Regions from separate parts of the Lysinibacillus sp. NPDC096418 genome, predicted to be linked through region 3. Evidence: riboswitches for the same ligand, from Rfam matches in the RefSeq annotation. Region 3 holds a riboswitch; each other region holds the start of a gene.
What was found. A riboswitch is a leader RNA that binds a small molecule or an ion and turns the genes downstream of it on or off. The one in region 3 is predicted to bind S-adenosylmethionine.
Positions count from the first base shown of each region.

Region 1 (6,149 bases), on a different contig from region 3:
ACATTAGAATCGCAGGTTATTGGCCTAATTACGGTTTTACTTATGGGGCTATTCATGTTTATGAATGTACCCGGCTTACAACTCTATGCAGTTCAGCTATCTGAAAAATATGTACCTACTGCTACTACAATGGCTTCAGCATTAAATATTTCTGCATTCAATATCGGAATTTTTCTAGGATCTTACGTGGGTGGATTGGTTGTACATTATCAATCATTAAAACATACACCCATCTATGGCTTCTTAATGGTTATGGTCGCAGCCATCGTTACATTCATATGGATAATTTCTGAAAACAAAAAGACAGCTCTGTAAACAATTATCCTCACCAACTAATAAAAAAACTACGTCATAAGCCAAAAACATTGACCTATGACGTAGCTTATTAGCTTATTCTTCTTGTCCAGAAGGATTTTGACCTGTTGCTTCAATCACTTCAGGCGTCCCATCTACTGTATCTTCTTGTTTATTTTCAGCAGGAGGAGGTGTAATCGCAACCAACGTATAGTCATCTTCATTTAAAATTTCAAACGGGAATTTATTTCGAATATCTGAGATATACAGTGAAGTGCCAATCGCCACATCCGATACATCTATTTCAATCGCTTCTGGTATATCTGAAGGCTTCACTTTAACTCTAACCTCACGATGTGGCTGTAAAAGGAAACCACCATCTGCTACACCGATTGCATCACCTACAATTGTCACAGGGATATCGACTTCTAATTCTTCTGACATGTTGATTGATTTAAAATCTAAATGCTTTATATTTCCCTTTAAAGCACAGCGCTGCATTTCCGTTAATACGGCATTTACCTTCTTACCATCCACCTCTAACTGGAATACACCATTACTCCCCATTTGCGCTAATACTTTAGCAAACGCTCTTGCATTAAGCGAAATTGCCGTAGGTTCCAATTGATAGCCATAAACAACCCCAGGTATATTGCCACTTTTTCTAAGCTTTGTTAAAGTCGATTGAGGCCCTGAATTACGTTTTTTTGCATTTAATACCGAACTCATTGTCTTTTCCCCTTCCATGGAAACTAGTCTCATAAAAGGTTTTTCCCTTCACACATGTTTTTATACCTTATAAAGTTTTAAAAAACGGTTGTTTATGTGCATATTTGGCGGTAATCCTAAACTTAATGTTGAAATAACGCCCTTATGAAAGTAAAAACTTGATTACCAATAAAAAACTTTACTAGTATGACAATTGCCATCAATAATGTGCTAATAGCAATACTTAAATTTTGATTTTTAGAATCCGACATCTTGAACTCCTGCCCTACTCTTCAAATGATAAATTTGTTGGCTCATCTAGCAGGTAACCAGTAAAATCAATATTTGTTGTCGGTGTGTTGTTATCAACTTCCTCGAATTTAAGTTCATCAATCCATACTTGACCTCTTCCTGAGAGCAGTACACCAAAAGCAATGACGGTGCTGTTTTTCGGTACATCCAAAACAATGTGATAATGATTCCACTCCGTATCACCAACAATTGGGCGATCATTCATATTATCAAATTGCAATACATCTCCAAGTGCATCATCTACACGCATCCAAAACCCGCAAAATCCTTCAACAGCTTTAGATTTGATAAAGCCTGACAACTTCAGTCTTTTGCCCAAGTATTTCTCAGCTTTAAATTGTTGCATCATCGTAGCAAATTCACCTTGAGACTCCACAGTAGAAGACCTTAAGAATCCAGATGCCTTCCCTTTATGAAAGATTTCTCTATCAATTCCCATCTTATAATTAGATGGGTGACTTCCACTTAGTGTCCATCCTTTTAACAATTGTCCATTTCTCATTATAGTTTCCTCCCTTTGCACCGTTAATTTACCCATTATTTTACGATATTGTCCTGGCGGTAGCTGATAATATTTCTTAAATGCACGCGTAAATGATTCTTGTGTTTCAAACTGAAAATAGAAGGCAATATCTATTATTTTTTCATCCGTATAGAGTAGCATATTGGCCGCATTAGCAATCCTTCGATACCGAATATATTCAGATGCAGTTACACCAACCTCTTTTTGAAAAATACGATGATAATGATACTTTGAGAAACCAACAAACTGAGCAATACTATCTAACGTTAAATCTTCATGTAAGTTAGCCTCTATATAATCAATGGATTTTTGGTTGATAAGACTGTAACTCATTTCTCGTCCCCCCTTAAACATAAGATACCAAAGGAAAATAAGGTTTTCTTGATTTATATTGCTTTTTTTCATTACTCGTATCGCACGTACAAAAATGTTGTAATTACACCTAATGACATAACAATTCATAAGATAAGATATCAGCTATTGAATTGGAGGAATTTTATTGTATTACAATCCTTATCCCTACTTTACCTACTCAAATCATTATCCGATGTGGGTAATGGCAAATCATCCTTCTCTTGCTCAATTCCCTAGTCAATTGGCAATGCCGACAAATAACAACTCGTTTCCACCAGTAAACACACGACAGTTAAAGATTTCAGCAAAAAGTATTCAGGCCATTATGCAGCAATCCCAGTTGCTAACAAGTAAAATTGCAGATTCAGAACAGTTTGCCCACGATCTCATGAGCGCTGCACAACTTTCAAATAAAGCAGAAGTTGATAAATTAATTACCTCAACTGGTATTACCATTAAGTTCGACACTAAATTCACACCAGACGGCATTCAAATTCGATTCACTGAACATGCTTGTTGTGGACTGACATTAATCTTAGATTGGTAATCAACTAACAGAGTATCCCTATTGAACTTGTAAACTACTATTTAATATGATAAAGTAGTCGTACTATTTATTTCTGAAAATTCATATACTTATATTCTTATCAAGAGAGACGGAGGGATTGGCCCTATGAAGTCTCAGCAACCAGCTCTAGCATGGTGCTAATTCCAATCGGCGATAATCGCCTTAAAGATGAGAGGATTAACTTCAGTTATTATGCATGAGGACCCTCTTCTACAAATAGGGTTCTCTTTTTTTATCTAAAATACTAGGAAAGTAGGAAACACATTATGACAAACGATCTTTTACAAGCACTTCAATTATTAAAATCAAAGGAGTGGGTCGACTTAACGCACACATTCGGACCAGATTCACCTCATTTTTTTATGTTTGACGACGCTAAATTCGAAACGCTATTCTCACATGAAGATGGTTTTTTTGCACAACAATTCACTTTTCCGGGACAATACGGAACACATATCGATCCACCCATTCACTTCGTGCGAGACACACGCTACTTGGATGAATTAGAACTAAAGGAGCTTGTCCTACCACTTATCGTGATTGATAAATCGAAGGAGGCTGCAACTAATCACGACCTCGCCTTAAGTGTGCAAGATATTCTGGACTTTGAAGAAAAATACGGTGAAATTGAAGCTGGGACATTTGTTGCACTTCGCACGGATTGGAGTAAACGTTGGCCAGATAAAGAAGCTTTCAATAATAAGGATGCTGATGGAAATAATCATATTCCTGGTTGGGGATTTGAAGCGCTGAATTTTCTTTTTGAAAAGCGCAAAGTAAGTGCTATAGGTCATGAAACATTTGACACGGATTCAGCAGCTGATTTTCGTAAAAATGGCAAGTTAGATGGGGAATATTTTGTACTCGAACAAGATACATATCAAATCGAGCTCATGACAAACTTGGATAAGCTACCACCAAAAGGTGCAATTATTTTTAATATCGTTCCGAAACCCGAAAAAGCATCCGGATTCCCAGTTCGCTCATTTGCTATTTTGCCATAATTAATTGTGTTTAGAACAAGCTAGAGAAGGACAGTCAAAACCATTCTAAATGATTTTGACTGCCCTTCTTTTATTTTAATTTCCTCCAACTTCTTTTTAACAATCCTATCTTATAAAAATACGTTACGAACTCCAGAAAACACTTCAGTTCCAATGTTGCAATTTCCCGAAACGTTAGCTGGCATAATTGTCTTCACAAGTAGTTATTTCCTCCCGTACTTTGATATCCGGCACCCTTGAGGAATTAGTCAGAAAACTAAAATTCAATTAACTTTCGAACTCATCCGTATATGCTATCGCAAGACAAATTCAGTAATATCTGCATTTAAAAGAAAAAGAGAAAGTAGCAGGAATTGTAATAGTCATCCTAAAGGAGTATACCAAATTACATATAATTGATAGAATAAGAGGACATTGAATTAAATATATTGAATTATTACATACAGAGTATTACTAGAACAAAAGAAACGATAATTTACCCGATGTAAAGGAGTTGGTTCTTATGGGATTTAACATTTACTATTACGAAAGTAATGTGGATTGCAAATTTTGCAAGAAGCATTTTACAACATATAAAGTGCGTCCAAATCGCTATAAGATCGTTGAAGAACATACCGATTTCATGCCAGTCTATGAAGGCTTGAATCCATTGTTATATGAAGTAGCTGTCTGTCCCCACTGTGGCTACGCCTATCACAAGTCCATGACGAGAACTTACGGACCCTTCATGCTACTGATTAATGAATTGTACATTAAAGAGCTACGAAAACCGGTGAATATTTGCCAAGAACGCACGATAGATGATGCGATTGTCAGCTATAAACTAGCATACCTTGTATCAAAGTCTTCGATGGAAGAACCTCTTCTAATGGCAAACCTAGCTTTGAAAATTGCGTGGCTCTATCGCTTAAAAAATGAACATGAAGCTGAAATGCGCTATTTACAATCTGCAAGGGAATTTTACAGTAAGTCTTTTGCTACCAACCAAGAAGGCGAGGAACGAATTCAATTTTTGAATGCAGAGTTGAGTCTACGCCTTGGAGATATAAAAGAAGCAAAAAAAGGATTCTCCCGCTTAATCTCGGATCGAAGCGTTTCGAATAAATACAGAAAATTGGCCCGTAACCGTTGGGAAAATTATAAATATGACGAGAACCCTATCAATATCACTGAAACGATCAATTAAAAAGCGAGGAGCGAAGTATAATGCAGCTGTTTGGCAAAAAATTAGATGCGAGAGAAGAGGATATTTTTTCGGAATTACTTCATTTTTTACTAAGAAAAAATAATCGTACCTTATCAAATGATGAAGTCGTTGAATTAACAGGCGTTTCTTCCGACTTGCTTTATAAATGGGTGAAAGCAGGGAAATTAAAAAATACCATTTTCCCCAATATCGGTGCCCCATGCGAACGATGCGGCAAAATAACGCAAGCTAGAACCTGTGTTAGTTGTTCATCCTCCATCGTTAATACATTAAAACAAGAAGAAAAAGATCAAGCCTGGTTTAAACAAATTCAACGAAGAGATCGACAACCAAGCACTTATCATTATAAATAAAACAAGAGAAAACACCTCCAACGATGCGTACAGATTTCTCTGTACCCACTTCACTTCGGAGGTGTTTTTCTTTACAAAGCAATCAAGGCTCTGTGTATTCTTGTTACGCCTATCAGCAAGCATACAACAAAGGAGAATTGTCATGTAGCTCGTAAAGGCACGCCCATTGACAATCCCCCAAATCGAACGTTTCACTCCTCGCAAAAATCTGAAATGTTCTACCTGAGCCTCATAGTTTAAACTTATCGACTTTATTTTTAAGAACTTCTGATATCTCTTCAACTTTATGGACATTTTCGACAATGCGGCTAATTACAGTTGACTGATCTTTGGAAGCTGAGGAAACTTCCTCCGTAACCGCTGTATTTTCTTCAATGACTGCTGAGATTGTTTCTAAAGCTTCCAAGACTTTTTGGGAATCTTTTTGAAGTTCATTAAAAATGCCCTCCATCTGATTTGTATCTTTTTCTGTTTGTCCTACCATTTTCACAATAACATTTAGGGCTTCTTCTCCTTGATCAATCAGTTTTTCTTGCTTTTGAACGGCCATCAAGTTTTGTTCCATCTTAACGACTGTTTCATTCGTCTCTTTTTGGATAGATCCAATCAAATCAATTATTTTACTTGCTGCTGATTGAGATTGCTCAGCAAGTTTCCGGACTTCATCTGCCACAACAGCAAATCCTTTTCCATTCTCCCCCGCTCTTGCCGCTTCAATTGCCGCATTTAAAGCAAGCAAATTTGTTTGATTTGCTATGTCAGAAATTACATTAATAATTTCTCCTACCTCGTCTGAACGTTTGGCTAAACTTTGAACCGTTTCAGT
Region 1 is NZ_JBIWEY010000004.1:126,323-132,471, forward strand. Features, by position in the region: gene ACIQZG_RS06205 (MFS transporter) at 1-315, shown strand, start outside; gene ACIQZG_RS06210 (50S ribosomal protein L25/general stress protein Ctc) at 391-1,023, opposite strand; gene ACIQZG_RS06215 (helix-turn-helix transcriptional regulator) at 1,289-2,170, opposite strand; gene ACIQZG_RS06220 (YuzC family spore coat inner layer protein) at 2,394-2,738, shown strand; SAM riboswitch class I at 2,833-2,934, shown strand; gene ACIQZG_RS06225 (cyclase family protein) at 3,026-3,763, shown strand; gene ACIQZG_RS06230 (DUF2225 domain-containing protein) at 4,266-4,949, shown strand; gene ACIQZG_RS06235 (hypothetical protein) at 4,970-5,323, shown strand; gene ACIQZG_RS06240 (methyl-accepting chemotaxis protein) at 5,553-6,149, opposite strand, start outside.
Region 1: linked by a shared signal. The riboswitch ahead of ACIQZG_RS06225 (cyclase family protein) and the one ahead of ACIQZG_RS06905 (methionine ABC transporter ATP-binding protein) in region 3 are both predicted to bind S-adenosylmethionine.

Region 2 (6,149 bases), on a different contig from region 3:
TAAAAGCAGTAAAAAGGAGCGAACACTATGTATAAAACTTTAGAGGAAACCGCCATCGAGCTGGGGATGCCCGAGGATCAAGTGCTTCGCTATATCTATGAAGGACGGATTCGTTCTGTTTACGACGGCGAACAATTGCTTATAAACAGCAGTCAATTTAGCACTTATTTTGATCAGCTTGAGCGAATTAAAGAAGAAATCGAAATTTGGCGCAACACACCAATCCCTGAAGATATTGACGTCAAGGATGAAGACTAAGAATACGAAGCAAAAATTCCCGTGCAGCTAATTTGCCTGCACGGGAATTTTTAAATTGTTACGACAAAGCCTGCGCGTTTGCCGATAATTTCTGCGTAATCTTCGACCATAACACTTGCCGTTGGATACATACCTGCACCCGGACCAACTAGCGTTAATGTGCCAATATAATTTGTATTTAACGCTACTGCGTTGTTTACGTCATCAACTGGGTAAAGTGGATGTTCTTTATCAACTAATAGTGGGCCGACTTTTGCTACCACTTTACCATCTGCTAGCTTTTCAACCTCTGCAACATGGCGATAACGTAAGCCTTTTTCATTTGCTTCCTTCACTTGCTCCGCTGAAATACTGTCGATACCAATAACCTCAACGTCAGCCCAATCTGGTTGTTCACCAAATGCGAGTGCACTTAAAATCATTAATTTTTTGAAAGCATCTTGGCCAGATACGTCATTATACGGATCAGCCTCTGCATAGCCTAATTTTTGTGCTTCGGTTAACGCATCCGCAAATGACCAACCTTCCGCACGCATTTTCGTTAAAATATAGTTAGATGTACCATTTAAAATTCCTTGAATACGACTTACATCGTTTACAAGAAGAATATTTTTCATCGTTTTGATAACAGGAACGCCACCCGCTGTTGTTGCTTCATAACCTACAAAGACTCCATTTTTCTTTGCTAGCTCTTGCAGCTCAAGACCACGTTTAGCAAACATTACTTTGTTTGCAGTAATTACATGGCATTTATGCTCTACTGCACGTTTTAGGTAGCTGTACGCTGGTTCTTCATTGACAATCGCTTCAAATACGACTTGCATGCCTGGCTCTGCTAACACATCCTCCATGCTCGTTGTCATCAAGTGGGCTGTCCCCGGTACACGCTCACGACTAGCATCCGTTACCAAAATTTTTGCTACTTCTAGTTCAATGCCTAATTTATTCTTAAGTTCTTCTCGTTTTTCATTTAAAATATGGTAAATCCCTTGGCCTACTGTTCCAAAACCTAAGATTGCTGCCTTTATTGTTGCCATTACCGTCATTCCCTCCAACATACGCTTCGAAATTTGATCAATTCCGCCTCGGTGGAATTGCGTCCAGATTTTGAATTGTGCATCGCACAAATTCAAACAATTCAAAATTTAACTTAATGAAAATTGTAACGTAAAAAAATACATTACACAAGAAAAATCTCTCTAGAGAGGACATTTGTTTTCTCTAGATGTGCAATAGAAATCGGTTTCATTCCTTGTACTATACGTACTTTAGCACTTATATAATTTTGAATAAATATCGACGATTCATTTATTCATATAGAGTGCCCAATTATCTTTATTTCTTTCTATATAATTGTCTATTTATTTTTGGAGCAAAAAACTCGCTCTCCTATTTTAGAGAACGAGTAATAAATTCATTATATGAAAGTTTACTAGCTTGCTTTAGTTAATCGTACATAGTGATATTGAGCTAAAGCTGCTTGCACAATTTTTTCTTCAACTTGTGTAAAGTTTGGTACTGCATATGTGCGTTCTACTAATTGAAATGTACCGTATTTTAAATAGTATTCTGTTGCTGGTAATGAAATATGACTTCCACTATGTACCGCGTATGTTTCAAATACTTCCTTCACTGTATATGCTTCTTCTTTTGTATGCACAAATTCTTTAAAGGCTGTGTGTCCAAAAGCTTGTTGCCATCTCGTCTCAACTAACGAAAGTAAGTGCTGAATGGACATGTTATTTACAAATTCATTACTTTCATTTAATTCATAAATCAGATACGATGCAACGTTTTGTGCACTATAAACATTTCCCATTTCAAACACTCCTTCTTCTTCAGTTCTACAAGATCACGAGTAGTTACTGGCTATGCAACTACTCGCCTTTTTTTCTATATATTCAAAAGTGGGGGAGCACTTATGAAAACGTAATTTGTATTGTTATTCGTTTTGGTTGGTAACCTTCTAACGTTCAACTTAATCCCTAGTATACAACAAGGTTTTAAATAAATCAATAATACTTATAAAATTACTTGGTATTAATTTTAAAAAAATCTAGATTACTCATCAAATGGAATGAACTATTGATATAGCAACGTTTTACGCATTGCCGAATGAGGCATTTCGAATGAGAAAATACGTAAACGTTACAACTATCAATCTAGTTTATCTAAAAATCAAAGTACGAATTAAGCCTTTACTTGTTGAGCAGCAACAACTTGTGCAATAGCTTGTTCTAAATCTGCAATAATATCTTCAATTGCTTCTAAACCGATTGATAAGCGAATGAGCTCCTCCGATACACCAGTTTGAATTAGTTCTTCTGCCGAAAGCTGTTGGTGAGTTGTAGATGCTGGGTGAATAATTAAAGACTTCGCATCCCCTACGTTCGCCACGTGGGAGAATAATTTTACGCTGTCAATTAATAGACGACCTGCTTCTCGTCCACCTTTAATGCCAAATGTAAGCACAGAACCGAAGCCATTTTTCAAATATTTCTTCGCTAGATCATGGGTTGGGAAATCTTTCAAGCCATTGTAGTTTACGTATTCCACAGATGGGTGGTTGCGTAAATATTCAGCGACTGCTTGTGCATTTTCATTGTGTTTAGGGATACGCAAATGAAGCGTTTCTAAACCTTGTAATAAGTTGAATGCTGCATCAGCACTTAATGTTGGCCCGAAATCACGAAGTAATTGTACGCGCAATTTTGTGGCAAATGCAGCCGCCGCTGTATCAATTCCGTAACGTAGGCCGTGATATGATGCATCTGGTTCTGTAAACCTTGGGAAGCGACCTTTTGTCCAGTCAAATTTCCCCGCATCTACGACAACGCCACCTAATGTTGTTCCATGACCGCCAATCCATTTCGTTGCTGAGTGGACAACAATATCTGCACCAAATTCGATTGGAGTTGAGCCATAAGGAGAAGCGAATGTGCTATCGATAATTAATGGCAACCCATTTTCATGTGCAATATTCGCTACTGCCTCAACGTCTAATACTTTTAAGCTTGGATTTCCGTAACCTTCAGCGAATATCGCTTTTGTTTTTTCATTAATAGCTGAACGGAAGTTTTCTGGATTTGTTTCGTCTACGAATATTGTTTTAATACCGTAGTTTGGTAATGTGTTGGCTAGTAAATTATATGTGCCTCCGTATAAAGAGCTTGCTGCTACGATTTCATCACCAGTGCCTGCAAGGTTTAAGATTGAAAACGCGATAGCTGCTGCACCAGATGAAAGTGCTACTGCCGCTGTACCGCCTTCTAATAAAGCGACGCGCTTCTCGAAAACGTCTACAGTTGGGTTAGTGATACGTGTATATATATTGCCTGCTTCTTCTAAAGCGAAAAGACGTTGCGCATGAGCAGTGTCTTTAAATACGAATGCTGTTGAACGGTAAACCGGTACTGTACGAGAGCCAGTCACTGGGTCCGGCTCTTGGCCACCGTGTAGTAGTAGTGTTTCTGGTCTAAGATTTGTCATTGAATAATTCCTCCTAAATGGTTGTTTTTTTACGATGGTACCGGAGATGAGGAGGATTTTTGTGTAGAAAACAAAAACCCCCTTCAGTTAAGAAGAGGGTTGCGGTTGCAAGTTTTCCTCCCCTTATCTGCCAGATCCAATTAAAGAATCTGTAGGAATTAGCACCTTAGCAAGTTCGTCACTTGCTGGTTGCTGAAGCATCATCGGGCCTATCCCTCCGCCTCTCTTGATAAGAGTATGTGATTCAATTTCCATCGTTGTTACACAGTATAAACTTAGTATTTTTTTCTGTCAACACTAAAATTTTATATTTTCTGAACCTTCTGTCCTCTAAATCTCGTACTATAAATACATATACTACTAATAACTAAATATTTTTGAAAGGAGCTTTTTATGATTCAAGCTGTAATAATATGTATCCTTGTTGGTTACCTAATCGGCTGTATCCATGGCTCTAAAATAGCGCATCTTTTATCGGGCGTAGACTTAAAAAAAGCTGGGCATGGCAATGCTGGTGCCTCGAACGCTACGCTTACTCTTGGTTGGAAGTACGGCATTTTAGTAGCACTTATTGATATTGGTAAAGGGGTTGCAGCAATAATTGGAATACATCTATATTTCGCAGATTCATCATTATTTACAGGTGAACAAATTTGGCTACTAACCTATACGATTGCAGCTGGGGTTATTTTAGGACACAATTTCCCATACCATATGAGTTTTAACGGCGGTAAGGGAACTGCTTCAATTATCGGTATTTTACTAGCTGTCGATTGGAAAATTGGACTCTTCGCGCTTATTTTATTCGTCATATTATCCTTCGCTACAAACTATTTAATCGTAGGTGTACTTGAGTTTTATCTGGTCTTTTGTACAGCGACGTATCTATGGATTCCTGGTATTGGTCCTACCTTTATCGCAATTGGACTATTCATCATCGCGATTGTTCTGCACATTGAAAATATTAAGCGGCTCGTTCAAGGAACCGAACCAAAGGTAACGACTGCCTTTAAGAAAAATAAATAATATTCAAATAGATCTTTTGTCATTTCTGTGACCTTGAATTTTCTCGTAAAGACCCATGTTTTCTATGAATAGAGCATATCTTATATCCTTTCAAAATTAATAAAAAATTCACAAATTACTTTCTTAATAAAACATTTAACTAACCGAAGTTATAGGTAGTTATAACTATAATTGTGAATAGAAAGGATGAATCATTATGTCTAATCCCGATCAGGCAGTACCTAAAAGAAATTTAAAACCCTTATGGATTGGCTTAGCATTCACAGCACTTATTATTATTACTTTTTTACCAAACGATGGGGACTTACCTGTAGTTGGTCAACGAGCTTTAGCTATTTTAGCCTTCGCTATCATACTTTGGGTAACTGAAGCTGTATCCTATCCCGTCAGTTCTGCGATGATTATTGCAATTTCTGCCGTATCACTCGGTCTTGCGCCTTCCATGGAAGATCCTTCAGTTGAACTTGGCACAAAAGCAGCGTTAAAAATGGCACTCGGCGGTTTTAGTAACTCTGCTGTAGCACTAGTTGCAGCAGCTCTCTTTTTAGCAGCTGCTATGCAAGTCACAAATCTACATAAACGTTTGGCCTTATGGGTTTTATCGATGGTCGGTACAAAAACAAAAGCGATCGTTTTCGGTGCTATTTTAGTATCGATTGTATTAGCATTCTTTGTACCTAGCGCAACTGCTCGCGCAGGCGCAGTTGTCCCAATCCTACTGGGAATGGTTGCAGCTTTCGGTTTACCACGTGATAGTAAACTTGCTGCCCTACTCGTCATCACTTCTGTTCAGGCCGTTTCCATATGGAATATTGGTATTAAAACAGCCGCTGCACAAAATATGGTTGCATTGAACTTTATTCAAAAAGAATTCGGTATTGATATCTCATGGGGCGCATGGTTCATTTATGCAGCGCCTTTCTCAATCATTATGTCGATTGCATTATTCTTCATTATGATTACACTCATTAAGCCTGAAACGAATAATATTGAGGGTGGACGTAATGTCATTAAAAAACAATTAGCTGAACTCGGGCCACTAAAAGGACCAGAAATTCGGTTAATCGCTACATCTATTATTTTATTATTTTTCTGGGCTACAGAAGGGAAATTACATCCATTCGATACCACTACTGTAACAATTGTTGCCATCGCAATTTTATTAACACCAAAAGTTGGCGTATATACATGGAAAGATGTTGAAAAAGTTATTCCTTGGGGTACAATTATCGTCTTCGCAGTCGGCATTGCACTCGGTACGATTTTACTCGATACAAAAGGAGCACAATGGTTATCTGACGCTGTATTCGGTTCACTTGGTCTAGACTCTATGCCGATTCTAGCAACAATTGCTCTCGTATCTATTTTCAATATTT
Region 2 is NZ_JBIWEY010000017.1:422-6,570, reverse strand. Features, by position in the region: gene ACIQZG_RS13625 (DNA-binding protein) at 28-258, shown strand; gene ACIQZG_RS13620 (homoserine dehydrogenase) at 309-1,295, opposite strand; gene ACIQZG_RS13615 (hypothetical protein) at 1,691-2,077, opposite strand; gene ACIQZG_RS13610 (O-acetylhomoserine aminocarboxypropyltransferase/cysteine synthase family protein) at 2,449-3,747, opposite strand; SAM riboswitch class I at 3,868-3,983, opposite strand; gene ACIQZG_RS13605 (glycerol-3-phosphate acyltransferase) at 4,141-4,773, shown strand; gene ACIQZG_RS13600 (DASS family sodium-coupled anion symporter) at 4,970-6,149, shown strand, end outside.
Region 2: linked by a shared signal. The riboswitch ahead of ACIQZG_RS13610 (O-acetylhomoserine aminocarboxypropyltransferase/cysteine synthase family protein) and the one ahead of ACIQZG_RS06905 (methionine ABC transporter ATP-binding protein) in region 3 are both predicted to bind S-adenosylmethionine.

Region 3 (6,149 bases):
CAGATGGAATGCTCATTAAACGCCCAATTGTGACTAATGGTAAAAAAGTGACTCTAGGGTTTAAAGAATCCGAATTTGGGGACACTTGGAAATAACGGCTTATAACCTTGTTTTTACTGAAAAAATATGGCACACTAAAAGTGATTGTATTACATAATTTTGGAGGGATTTTTCATGAGCACACCTAAAGACTTACGCTACTCTGAAGAACACGAATGGGTAAAATTAGAAGACGGCAAAGTACGTATTGGTATTTCACACTTCGCACAATCTGAACTTGGAGACATCGTTTTTGTTGAACTTCCACAAGTTGGCGACGAAATTAAAACGGACGACCCATTCGGTAGTGTAGAATCAGTAAAAACTGTTTCTGAACTATACGCACCAGTTTCAGGTAAAGTGGTAGAAGTAAATGCTGATTTAGAAGATAGCCCAGAATTCGTAAATGAATCACCATACGATAAAGCATGGATGATTGTTGTTGAACTATCTGACGCTTCAGAACTTGATAACTTAATGACAGCAGAACAATATACTGCAATGATCGAAGAATAATTTACAGTATGAATAAAAAGCGTCGGCGTATTTGCTCCGGCGTTTTTTCTTATATAAGGATACATTAGGTGAGTAGTGCAAATGGAGGTGGCCGCTGTGTTTGAAGGTAAATGTTTGATTGTTGAGGGGCGATCTGATAAGCTTCGTATCGCACCAATATTAAATGAAGAAGTCACAATTCTTTGTACAAATGGTACAATTGGTGTTCATCAATTAGAGGAATTACTGGATCCATATGAGCAATACGAGCTGTTCACGTTTTTTGATGCGGATGCATCTGGAGAAAAATTACGTGCATTGATGGACAGACATTATCCAGAGGCGGAACATTTACGGACAATGCCGACATATAAAGAAGTGGAGACCACGCCTAGAAGGGTGCTAGCGGCGATTTTATTACGTGCGCATTTCTCTATTCATAAAGAATATATTTTGTAAGGTTGCGTGAAAAAATGGAAGAGTGGTCAAGAGAACAATGGGAAGCATCTGTACAGTCGGGTGCAAAAACTGCGTTTTATTTATACACACCGATGTGTGGAACGTGTGCAGTGGCTTCAAAAATGGTGGACGTTGTTGAGCAGCTTCTACCGGATTTACCTTTAGGTAAGGCGAATCTTAACTTTATGGAGCAACTAGCATATGATTATCATATTGAAAGTGTACCTTGTTTACTTGTTAGTGAAAATGGAAAAGTGACAGAAAAGGTTTATGCGTTTCAATCCGTACCATTTTTGTACGAATTGTTGAAGAAATCAATTGACTGAACTTTGATCGCGTGGTAAAGTAACAACTATATTAAAAAAATCTTATATCGAACTCTTATGAAGAGTGGCGGAGGGAAGTGCCCTGTGAAGCCCGGCAACCATCACGATTGTGAAAAGGTGCCAAATCACCCAAAGAAATTTCTATTTTCTTTGACAGATGAGAGAACGGTTCAACGTATATGGTACGTGGCCCCTTCTACTTGTTTGTGAGTGGAGGGGGCTTTTTATATGCATTCAGCAAATGTGTTCCTATCTCGACATCGTAGTGAAAAGTTACAGGAAACGACCACTTCGATAGTTGATGAATGAACAAACATAGAGCCTCCGGCGTAAGTCACAGATTTTGAATTATGCGAGGACAATTCAAAATCTGGATGCATTGTTTTTCTGCGCGAAAGCAGAGAGTCAGCGGCAATTTCGTCAAGGCGTAATTGATTATGAAGAAAAGGAGTTTTCGCTATGATACAGCTTCAAAATATAACGAAGAAGTACAAAACCGCAAATGGCGAATTAACAGCAGTCAAAGATGTAAACCTTTCTATTAACAAAGGTGAAATTTTTGGCATTATCGGCTACAGTGGTGCTGGTAAAAGTACGATGATTCGTTTATTAAACGGTTTAGAAAAGCCGACATCTGGTACGGTGACGGTAAATAACCAAGAATTTTCAGCAATTAAAGGGCAAAAGCTTCGTGATGCTAGACAAAAAGTAAGTATGATTTTCCAACATTTTAACTTACTTTGGTCAAGAACAGTGGCAGAAAATATTTCTTTCCCACTAGAGATTGCAGGAGTACCAAAAGCACAGCGCGATACACGTGTGAAAGAGCTTATTGCATTAGTTGGATTAGAGGGACGTGATAAGGCGTATCCTTCTCAGCTATCTGGTGGTCAAAAGCAACGTGTGGGTATTGCTAGAGCACTTGCAAACAACCCGGAAGTACTGCTTTGTGACGAAGCAACGTCTGCACTCGATCCAGAAACGACAGACGCTATATTAGATTTACTAGTCGACATTAATGAACGATTAGGCCTAACGATTGTGCTGATTACGCATGAAATGCATGTTATTCGCAAAATTTGTCATCGTGTGGCGGTAATGGAAGCTGGGAAAGTTGTTGAACGTGGTGAAGTGCTACAAGTATTCCAAGCACCTCAAGCTGATATTACGAAAAAATTTGTATCGCAAATTACAGATACGAAAGAAACACAAGAGACAATCGCTCAATTAAAAGCACATTATCCAACAGGACAACTTGTGAAGCTTACTTTTGTCGGTGAAAAAACTGAGGAGCCTGTTATTTCACAATTAGTGAAAAAATTTGATGTAGAAGTAAGTATTGTACACGGGAATATTTCACAAACAAAAAATGGTCCATACGGTACGCTTATTGTACAAGTTGACGGCTCGGCAGAAAATGTGTCAGAGGCATTAAAGTATTTAAATACAGTTGAAGTTCAAACGGAGGTGATTGAACATGTTAACTAGTCTTTTTCCGAACGTCGATTGGGAAAGTATGTGGGCAGCTGCATACGAAACACTTTATATGACAGCCATTTCAACGGTAATCACATTTATTCTTGGACTAGCCATTGGGATTGTATTATTCCTAACGAGTCCGCATCAGTTATGGGCGAATAGGGTTGTCAATTTCTTAACAGGTTCAATTGTCAACATCTTCCGTTCGATTCCGTTTATCGTGTTAATCATTTTATTAATTCCATTTACAAAATTTTTACTAGGTACAATCCGTGGAGCAAATGCAGCTTTACCAGCACTTATCATTGGCGCAGCACCGTTTTATGCACGTATGGTGTTAATTGCTTTACGTGAAATCGATAGGGGTGTTATTGAAGCAGCACGTTCAATGGGCGCAAAAACGTCCACTATTATTTGGAAAGTTTTAATTCCAGAATCCTTACCGGCTCTTATATCAGGAATTACCGTAACAGCAGTAGCTTTGGTTGGTTACACAGCGATGGCTGGTATTATCGGTGCTGGTGGCTTAGGGAACTTAGCCTTCTTAGATGGTTTCCAACGAGGTCGTGATGATGTAACGTTGATGGCAACAATTTTAATCTTAGTAGTCGTATTCATCATTCAATGGATTGGCGATATGATTACATCAAAAACAGATAAACGCTAATCAAGTAGGTTATTCCGGTATATTGCCGCTAACATATTTTAGATAATAGAAAAGGGAGTGTAATCAAATGAAAAAGTTTTTAGCAGGTTTATTAATATCAGTACTTGTACTAGCATTAGCAGCTTGTGGCACTGATAAAAAGGAAGACGCTGGTTCAGGTAATGCAGATACAGAAAAAGTAACATTAAAAGTAGGTGCTTCCAATACACCTCACTCAATCATCTTAAAAAAAGCACAACCAATTTTAGCTGAGCAAGGGATCGATCTTAAAATATCAACATACCAAGACTATGTACTTCCAAATCAGGATTTAGAATCTAAGGACCTAGATGCAAACTACTTCCAACATTTACCTTATTTAGAGGGTGAAATTGAGGCGAAAGGTTATGATTTCGTCAATGCTGGAGCAATTCACGTTGAGCCAATCGGTATTTACTCTAAAAAATACAAATCACTTGAAGAACTACCAAAAGGTGCGACAATTTTACTTTCAAACTCAGTAACTGACCATGGTCGTATGCTAACATTACTTGAAGCAAAAGGCCTAATCAAATTGGCTGATGGCGTAAATAAAAATGAGGCTGAATTAAAAGACGTTGTAGAAAATCCTAAAAACTTTGTATTTGATGCCAACACTGCACCTGAAATGTTAGTGTCAATGTACGAAAACAATGAAGGCGATGCTGTTCTAATTAATGGTAACTATGCAATTGACAATGGATTAAATCCATTTGAAGATTCAATCTCACTTGAAGATACAAAATCTTCATATATAAATGTTATCGCAGTACGTGCTGGTGATGAAACAAAACCAGAAATAAAAAAATTAGTAGAAGTATTAAAATCTGAAGAAATCCAAAACTTCATCACAGAAGAATGGAAAGGCTCAGTCATCCCGGTTAAATAATTTACTTAGTTGAAAAAAATAGTGATATTAGTAGTACAAACCTAGATTATGGTTTGTACTATTTTTTTTTCGAGATTAGGTAAGGACGGTCAATTTAGAATCTGTTGTAAAACAAAGAGATTTCGATCATGTGTGCTGTAGAATTCTATGATTAGTTTTGAGGGATAAGTAAGTTACATATTCTTACATTTAAACAGGTGTGTCGATTAACAAATTCTCATTATTATCTATATAAAATTACAAAGTTGCGTTCAGCTTTGGGATGCTCACTTTCCATGCGGAAACAGGAGTATCGCTTCTACCCTCAATAAAAATGTATTAACACATGCTAGCATTGAGTGAGGAAATAACCAATCTTTTGATAAGTAGAAACCTCATATTCTCCTAGTTAGCGCAAATGACTTTAAATGTTATTACAAAGGGGCGTGTGGTTTTGGTTCCCATTATTGATATTTATCTACAAGAGAATTTCCGATATAGTATAACTTATCTAAATGAATGGAGATGTTTCATATTTTAAAAAATCGAATGATCAAGTTGACGGTAGTATGCATATTATTTATGTCATTGAGTATAGGTAGTACAACGATTAGAGCTGAAAACATTACTGTATTTGATCGATCTACATGGATATGGAATCCGTGGATACTTCTAGATAATGAAGTTGATACATTGAAATTTTTAGAGAGTAAACAAATTAACAAGGTTTATTTACAAGTTGATAGTGATGTTTCAACAAGCGTTTATCAGAAATTTATTGAAAAGGCTACGGCAAAAGGTATACATATTTATGCATTAGCTGGAGAGTCTTATTGGATTACAGAGAATGGCATGGAATATCAAAGTCAATTTTTGAAGTGGGTCGAGCGTTACCAACAGGAAGCAACAGATGCCCAACGATTTTTGGGTATACATTTAGATATTGAGCCTTATGATACGAATATTTGGTCGACAAAACAAACGTTGGCGATTCAGACCTATCAGCAGCTAATTGTACAAGCAAATAAAAAAGCACAGGTCTTAAAATTACCATTAGAGTTAGATATCCCTTTTTGGTACGACGAAATTAAATATAACACTAAATATGGAAAGGGGATTTTGTCTGAATGGTTAATTAAAAATTCGGATGGCGTGACGATAATGGCCTATCGTGATACATCAAAGGAAATTATAAAAATCGTTAAAAATGAAATTGAATATGCTAAGCGGATGAGTAAACCAGTAGTTATAGGTGTTGAAACATTGAAATCAGCTGAGGGAGATAATATTAGCTTTTCAGAAGAGGGGGAGCTATATATGAATAAGCAGCTGAATAAAATTCAAAAACATTATTCAAAAAATCCGAGCTTTAAAGGCGTAGCAATCCATCATTTCGATAGTTGGAAAGGAATGGAACCGTAATAACGATTTCGTGGATAATGATGTAAAAGATTAGTCAACATGACTGATTGAGTAACTTTATATATTTTATTCGAATAATGTTCAGATTTTGTTTAGATAGTACTGATATCGTATAAAAGGTAATCTATAATGCCAATTCATGTGATTTTTTGTAATTTAGTTTTTTGAAAGTGCTTAAAGACAGTCAACTTTGATTGCTATAAAGAGTTTTTATTTTCAATTAGCTGAAAACGATCGCCTCTTTGGTATTGAGATGAATATGATTCTAGCTTTTTGCGATGGAGCTTATGCTCAAAACGCATGTTCTTTGGCAATCTGAGTGATTAACAGCCTGTTAATCGGAGCATGGGGCGGATAGATCAGTTAGATAGAAATA
Region 3 is NZ_JBIWEY010000005.1:89,245-95,393, reverse strand. Features, by position in the region: gene ACIQZG_RS06925 (arsenate reductase family protein) at 1-95, shown strand, start outside; gene gcvH (glycine cleavage system protein GcvH) at 175-555, shown strand; gene ACIQZG_RS06915 (toprim domain-containing protein) at 652-993, shown strand; gene ACIQZG_RS06910 (thioredoxin family protein) at 1,008-1,319, shown strand; SAM riboswitch class I at 1,372-1,483, shown strand; gene ACIQZG_RS06905 (methionine ABC transporter ATP-binding protein) at 1,779-2,807, shown strand; gene ACIQZG_RS06900 (methionine ABC transporter permease) at 2,797-3,465, shown strand; gene ACIQZG_RS06895 (MetQ/NlpA family ABC transporter substrate-binding protein) at 3,533-4,372, shown strand; gene ACIQZG_RS06890 (amidase) at 4,934-5,773, shown strand.